One region of the Nonomuraea sp. B10E15 genome, then DNA from elsewhere that is predicted to be linked to it. Evidence: riboswitches for the same ligand, from Rfam matches in the RefSeq annotation. Region 1 holds a riboswitch; each other region holds the start of a gene.
What was found. Region 1 has a riboswitch for cyclic di-AMP ahead of ABGB14_RS39595 (hypothetical protein). Riboswitches for the same ligand answer to the same signal wherever they lie in the genome.
Positions count from the first base shown of each region.

Region 2: linked by a shared signal. The riboswitch ahead of ABGB14_RS34310 (C40 family peptidase) and the one ahead of ABGB14_RS39595 (hypothetical protein) in region 1 are both predicted to bind cyclic di-AMP.
Region 3: linked by a shared signal. The riboswitch ahead of ABGB14_RS45230 (GH25 family lysozyme) and the one ahead of ABGB14_RS39595 (hypothetical protein) in region 1 are both predicted to bind cyclic di-AMP.

Region 1 covers NZ_JBDPMB010000022.1:16,988-19,244, forward strand. The annotation lists gene galT (galactose-1-phosphate uridylyltransferase) at 1-910, shown strand, start outside; cyclic di-AMP (ydaO/yuaA leader) riboswitch at 977-1,119, shown strand; gene ABGB14_RS39595 (hypothetical protein) at 1,125-2,087, shown strand; gene ABGB14_RS39600 (response regulator transcription factor) at 2,107-2,257, opposite strand, start outside.
Region 2 covers NZ_JBDPMB010000016.1:108,164-110,420, forward strand. The annotation lists gene ABGB14_RS34300 (RDD family protein) at 1-206, opposite strand, end outside; gene ABGB14_RS34305 (amino-acid N-acetyltransferase) at 292-861, opposite strand; cyclic di-AMP (ydaO/yuaA leader) riboswitch at 1,132-1,273, shown strand; gene ABGB14_RS34310 (C40 family peptidase) at 1,280-2,257, shown strand, end outside.
Region 3 covers NZ_JBDPMB010000031.1:8,676-10,932, forward strand. The annotation lists gene ABGB14_RS45225 (SDR family oxidoreductase) at 1-729, shown strand, start outside; cyclic di-AMP (ydaO/yuaA leader) riboswitch at 998-1,141, shown strand; gene ABGB14_RS45230 (GH25 family lysozyme) at 1,155-1,877, shown strand; gene ABGB14_RS45235 (isocitrate lyase/phosphoenolpyruvate mutase family protein) at 1,932-2,257, opposite strand, start outside.

The DNA of each region.
Region 1 (2,257 bases):
GCAGACGCGGACGTTCCTGCCGACGGGCACGTCCGCCGAGTGCCCGTTGTGCCCGTCGTCGGACACCCGGGCGACGGAGATCCCTGCGTACGACTACGACGTGGCGGTGTTCGAGAACCGCTTCCCCTCCTTCTCCACGAATTTTGGGACTTATCAAGATGTGGGTGGGCTGAGTGAGGTTCGTCCGGGAGTGGGGCGGTGCGAGGTGGTGTGCTTTACCTCGGATCACTCGTCATCCTTCTCGAAGCTCTCCGACGCCCAGGTGCGGCTGGTCATGGAGGCGTGGGCCGACCGTACGGCCGAATTGTCCGGGATCGAGGGCGTGGAGCAGGTGTTCTGCTTCGAGAACCGGGGCGAGGAGATCGGCATCACGCTGGCGCATCCGCATGGCCAGATCTACGCCTACCCGTACGTCACGCCCAGAACGAAACTCCAGCTCGGCGCCGCGGCCCGCTACCAGGGCCCGGGCAACCTGTTCGCCGACGTGCTGGCCGCCGAACGTGCCGCCGGGACACGGGTGGTGGCCGGCAACGAGCTGTGGACGGCGTTCGTGCCCGCGGCCGCGCGCTGGCCGTACGAGGTGCACGTGTATCCGCACCGGCAGGTGCCGGACCTGGCGGCGCTCACGGAGGAGGAGCGTGCGGCGTTCGCCCCGCTCTACACCTCGGTGCTGCGGGCCTTCGACGGGCTGTTCGGGGTCGTGATGCCGTACATCTCGGCCTGGCACCAGGCCCCGGTGCGGCGGGACCGCGAGCTCGCGTACCTGCATCTGGAGCTCTTCAGCATCCGGCGGGCGCCCAACAAGCTCAAGTATCTGGCGGGCTCGGAGTCCGCGATGGGCGCGTTCGTCAACGACGTGCTGCCGGAAGAGGCCGCGCACATGCTCCGATCACAAGTAGATCAAGAATAGATTTCTACTTAAGGTCGCATGTCTCGTGATCTACCACTAATATCCCCTTATGCATCGGCCGTAACAGCCGTTGCACCGCCTAATCCTGGGCGAGTTGCCCGGGAGCCGGGGACCCATCGCACCTGGGGTGAATCCACATCCGTGGTAGGGATACGCAGCTCCCATACCCGAACCCGTCAGCTAACCCGGCCGGCAGAGGGAGAGGAACACCTACGTGGCGGCTTCGTCCCCCGCGAGTCTTGCCATCGGTCTCATCACCGCCGCCGCCGTCGTCGTTTCGGCGGCCCCGGCGTCCGCGGCGTCCACGGCCCCCAAACCCAAGGAGTCGGAGCTGCGCGCGCAGCTCAAGCAGCTCAACAAGAAGGTCGACAAGCTGATCGAGGCCTACAACCTCAAGCGCGTCGAGCTGGCCAAGGCGCAGAAGTCCGCCAAGGCGGCCAAGGCCCGGCTGGCCACCGCCGAAGAGGCGCTGACGACGGCCGAGAAGCGGGTCGCCGAGATAGCCCGCCTGCGCTACCAGAACGGCAACCCCGGAGTGCCCGTATTCATGTTGCCGGAGAACAGCGGCGGCGCCGCGGTGCTCAATCAGGTCACCGCCGAGCAGCAGGCGTTCGTGCAGGGCGTGGCCAGGGCGCGCGACGAGAAGAAGAAGGCCTCCGCGCAGGCCGTCGAGCTCGCCGACAAGATCCGCAAGGACGCGGCCGAGGTGGCCGATCAGCGCGACGAGGCCGAGGACGTCATCGACGACATCGAGAAGAAGCTCCAGGACCTGGTGCCGTTCGGCACCAACCGCAGGTCAGACGGCGGCTGGGCACCCGAACTCCCGTCCGGCTCCGACAACATCACGCCGCGCACGCGGCTGATGAAGGAGCAGATCGGCAAGAACTTCGCGCTGCCCTTCACCGTCGGCTGCTTCCGCTCGGGCTCCAGCGGCGAACACCCCCTGGGCCGGGCCTGCGACTTCATGATGAGCACGGGCGGCTCGATGCCCTCCGCCGCCAACGCCGCCCTGGGCGACCGCATCGCGGAGTGGGCCATCAAGAACAAGAGCAGGCTGGGCGTCAAGTACGTCATCTGGAAGCAGCGCATCAACCACGGCTCGGGTTGGAGCACGATGTCCAACCGGGGCAGCATCACCGAGAACCACTACGACCACGTGCACATCTCGATGAACTGAGGGCAGGTCGGTTCGGCGATCACCGCGTCGACGGGTTGACGAGCCCGCCGTCGTAGGCGGCGATGACGAGCTGGGCCCGGTCGCGGGCGTGCAGTTTCGCCAGGAGGCGGCCGATGTGGGTCTTGACCGTGCCGACGGTGAGGTGCAGGTGCTCGGCGATCTCGGAGTTG
Region 2 (2,257 bases), on a different contig from region 1:
TGACCGTACTGGGGTTGCTGGCCATAGCCCTGCTGCTGACCATAGGGGGGCTGTTGCCCGTAGGCGTCGTCCGCCCGGTAGCCGACCACAGTGACGTCGGGGTCGGGCTCGCCGGGGTGGCGGCCCGGAGCCTGCTGGCCGTAGTGGGGAGGCGCAGCGTTCTCGCCGGATTCGTCTTGTGGGTACGGCGGCTGTCCGGTGCTCACCGTGTCACCTCGCTTCGAGTGCGCGCGTGGCACGTGTCAGGACACATGCCTGTGCTGCCCAACGTATCGACATAGGTATCAACAATCACCTTTCCATGTGGTCAAGGTCCGCGTCACCCGACGACAGATGGAGCAGCATGCGGGTGTTGCCCAGGGTGTTCGGCTTGACGTGTTCCAGGTCGAGGAACTCCGCTACACCCTCGTCATACGAGGCCAGCAGCTCGGCGTAGACCTCGGGGGAGACCGGCGTGCCCTGGATGCGGCGAAAACCATGCCTCGCGAAGAAGTCGACCTCAAAAGTAAGACAGAATACACGTTGCAGACCAAGATCTTTGGCCTGCTGGATGAGCGCTGAGACGATCCGGTGACCGACGCCCGCGCCGCGGCATTCGGGATCGACGGCCACCGTGCGGACCTCTGCGAGGTCCTCCCAGAGCACGTGGAGCGCGCCACAGCCGACGATCTGCCCGCCACGCTCGGCCACCCAGAACTCCTGCACGTCTTCGTACAGCGTCACCGTGGCCTTCTTCAGGAGCCGCGAGCCCGCGCCCGCATAGGTGTCGACCAGGCGCCTGACCCCCCGCACGTCAGGCGTGCGCGCACGCCGGACCACCACCGCGGTCTCGGGCACAGTCAGTTCGGCCACCTGCTCCATGGCTCTCCAGAGTACAGATGTCATTACGGCTCGGACCTAACTCACATCTCTCCGCCCATCCTGTTACATCTCGTGGCCGAGCGAGCACGGCGTCGCGCCGGGCGATCGTTCGGGAGTAAGCGCCACATACGGTCACTCCTGCCCGACTGGCACCGAGACCACCTCGTGACCCTTCGGTTGCGAAACCTCTACGGAGTTGGCAGTTCTGGTTGAGCAGGAACCCGGAGTGCATTAGTGTCCAGCGACGATGATCCCCGCGTGTCGCGCGCGGGGGGAAGCACGCTCAATTCCCTCAGGGAAGCCGGGGACCCGCCGGTGGCGACCGCCACCACGGGGTGAATCCGAGTTTTTCGGTAGGGCTGCTCCGGCCCGAACCCGTCAGCTAACCCGGTAGGCGTCTATGAGAGGAGCCTGGTTGGTGAAGCGCACGCTCAACCGTGGGAGGAAGTCGGCGGGCAAGCACGCCCGCCCCCCGGAACGCGCCCTGTCGCGTCACCGCCTCGGTGTGGCGAGTTTCACAGTCGCCGCGCTGCTGTTCTCGGTTCCCACCGTCCCGGCGTCCGCCGACCCCAAGCCCTCGCTCAAAGACCTCGCCACGCGGGTCGAGAAGATGCACGTCGAGATCGAGACGCTGACCGAGCAGTACAACGGGCAGCGGGAGAAGCTGAAGACGGCCAAGAAGGCCGCCGAGGCCGCGCAGAAGACGCTGACGGCCAGCGAGACAGACCTGGCGGCCAAGCGTGCCAAGGCCGTCCTGCTCGCCCAGAACGCCTACATCACGGGCGGTCTGAGCCGTGCGCTGGCGTTCACCTCATCCGAGGACCCCGGCAACTTCCTCGACCGCGCCGCGACCACGTTCGCGATCGAGCAGCGGCAGGGCGAGGAGCTCAACCAGCTCACCAAGGCCAGGAAGGCCGCCGAGCGCGCCAGGGCGAGCGCCAAGTCGCGCATCAGCGAGGTCGAGAAGATCGTCAAGGACCTCGACGCCAAGCGCGGCAAGATCAGCAAGCTGGTCGCCAAGGTCGAGAGCAACCTGTTCAGGCGGGCGCTGGGCGAGGCCGGTCGTCCCGGCACCCGCGCCACCCGCGTCAACCTGCCGATCGCGGGCAGCGGAAAGGCCGCGCAGGCGGCACGGTGGGCGCTCACGCAGCAGCTCAAGCCGTACGTCTGGGGAGCAGAGGGTCCTGGCTCCTACGACTGCTCCGGCCTGGTGATGGCGGCCTACCAGCGGGTGGGCATCTCGCTGCCGCACTACACAGGCAACCAGTGGACGGCCGGGCGGCACATCTCACGCGACGAGATGCGTCCAGGCGACCTGGTGTTCTTCTACAGCGACCTGCACCACGTGGGCATCTATCTGGGCGGCGGCATGATGGTGCACGCCCCTCGGACGGGT
Region 3 (2,257 bases), on a different contig from region 1:
GCCGGCGCGACCGGGAACATCGGGGCGCTCACCGTCGCGGCCCTTGAACGCGACGGCCACGAGGTCGTGCGCATCAGCCGTTCGCTCGGCGTGGACCTGGCGACCGGCGTCGGGCTCGACGACGCCCTGGCCGGTGCGGAGGCGGTCGTCGACGCCATCAACGCGCCGGCGGCCGGCCCGGAGGAGACGGTGGCGTTCTTCGGCGCCACCACGCGCAACCTGCTGGCCGCCGAGGAGCGGGCGGGGGTGCGCCACCACGTCCTGCTGTCGATCGTCGGGATCCATCGCGTCGAGGGCAACGCCCACTACGCCGGCAAGCGGGAGCAGGAGCGCCTCGTGGCCGCCGGGCCGGTGCCGTGGACGATCGTGCCGGTCACGCAGTTCCACGACTTCGCCGAAATGGTGGCGGGCTGGACGGAGCAGGACGGCGTCGCCACGATCGCGCCGCTGCTCGTGCAGCCGATCGCGCCCGCCGAGGTGGCCGGCGTCCTCGCCGAGCTCGCGACCGGGGAGCCTCGGGGGCGGTACGCCGACGTCGCGGGCCCCGAGCCGCAGGACCTGGTGGACATGGCCCGGCGCACCCACGAGGCGCGGGGCCGTACGGTGCGGCTCGTGCCGACGTGGTCGGGAATCTTCGGCCCGGCGATGGCGGGCGACGTGCTGCTGCCCGGCGAGGGCGCGCGCATCGCGCCGACCACGTTCGACGACTGGCTCGCCGGGCAACGGTAGGCGGAGAGCCCCGGCGCCGGAAGGCGGTACGCCCGCCCGCTCACGTCACAGGAGTATCACGGGCCCCGTTCCGGCGGGACCCGCGTACGGTGCCGGAAAAACTTTGCCAAAGCCCTGGAACGCCTGCGAGAGCGGCGATCCAGGGCTTTACTATGGCAAACGACATTGCCTGGGGATTTGTACCACTTGCAGCGTTTATGGGGCGTTATATACCTTCTTGGGATTACGGCATACGGCACAGGCGAACGCTTGCCGAACCGTTTGCCGCGACGTTGACAGGCCGAATCCGCACAGCGCGGAGCCGGGGACCCACCTTTCCGGGGTGAATCGCACGCCAGCCGAGGGCTGCGCGCGTAGGGCACTTCCAAGCCCGAACCCGTCAGCTAACCCGGTAGGCACATGGAAGCAAGGAGTCGATCCCCCCCATGCGCGAACTCACGCGACGTCTCACCCTGTCCGCCGCCGGCGCCCTGCTGGCCGGGACCACCGCCATCGCGGGCGCGAACCTGCCCGCGCACGCGTCGCCCGTCGAGCCGGGCTCGGCCCAGGCGGCCGAGCAGCGCACGCTCACCTACGGCCAGGACGTGTCCAACCACCAGCCGCTGCACGACTGGGCCGCCAGCCCCGCGCAGTTCGGCATCATCAAGGCCACCGAGGGCACCGACTTCCGCGACGCCGCCTTCGCCAGGCACTGGAGCGAGCTGGGCAAGAAGGGCATCGTGCGCGGGGCGTACCACTACGCACACCCCGGCAACGACCCCATCGCCGAGGCCGAGCACTTCCTGTCCATGGTGAACTCCCAGCCCTCCAAGCCCGGCGACCTGCTGGTGCTGGACCTGGAGACCACCGACGGCAAGTCCGTCGAGGAGGTCAACGCCTGGGCCAAGGCGTGGCTGTCGCACGTGAAGGCCGAGACCGGGGTCACCCCGATGTTCTACAGCGGCTGGAACTTCGCCGACACCTACGGCAAGGGCCTGGCCGAGTACCCGCTGTGGGTGGCCCACTACAGCAAGCCGAAGGGCACGGTGACGCCGCCCGCCGACTGGAAGACCTGGACCATCCACCAGTACTCCGACTCCCCCATCGACCAGAACGTCTCGGCGCTCTCCCCCGACGAGCTGCGCGCCCTGGGCCGCACGTCCGCCTGACCGGGTCCGGGCGGGCGGGAACCTCCGCGGAGGCTCCCGCCCGCCCGCCGCGGGTCAGGCCCCGTACGGGTCCTGACCCGCGCGGATGCGAGCCGCCATCGTCTTGAGCGCCTCCAGCGCGGTCAGGTACGTCAGCGGGCCGAAGGACACGCGGGCGACGCCGAGGGAGGCCAGCCTGCCCAGGTCCATGCCGGGCATGCAGGCGACGTTGACCGGCCCGGGGACGGCCTTGACGAGGTCGCCGACCACCTCTTCCGACGGGGCCATCATGGGGTAGACGCAGTCGGCGCCGGCCTCAAGGTAACGGCGCCCGCGCTCGGCGACCTCCTCGGTCGAGGTGGAGCCGGTCAGGAACACGTCGACCCGCGCGTTGATCACCA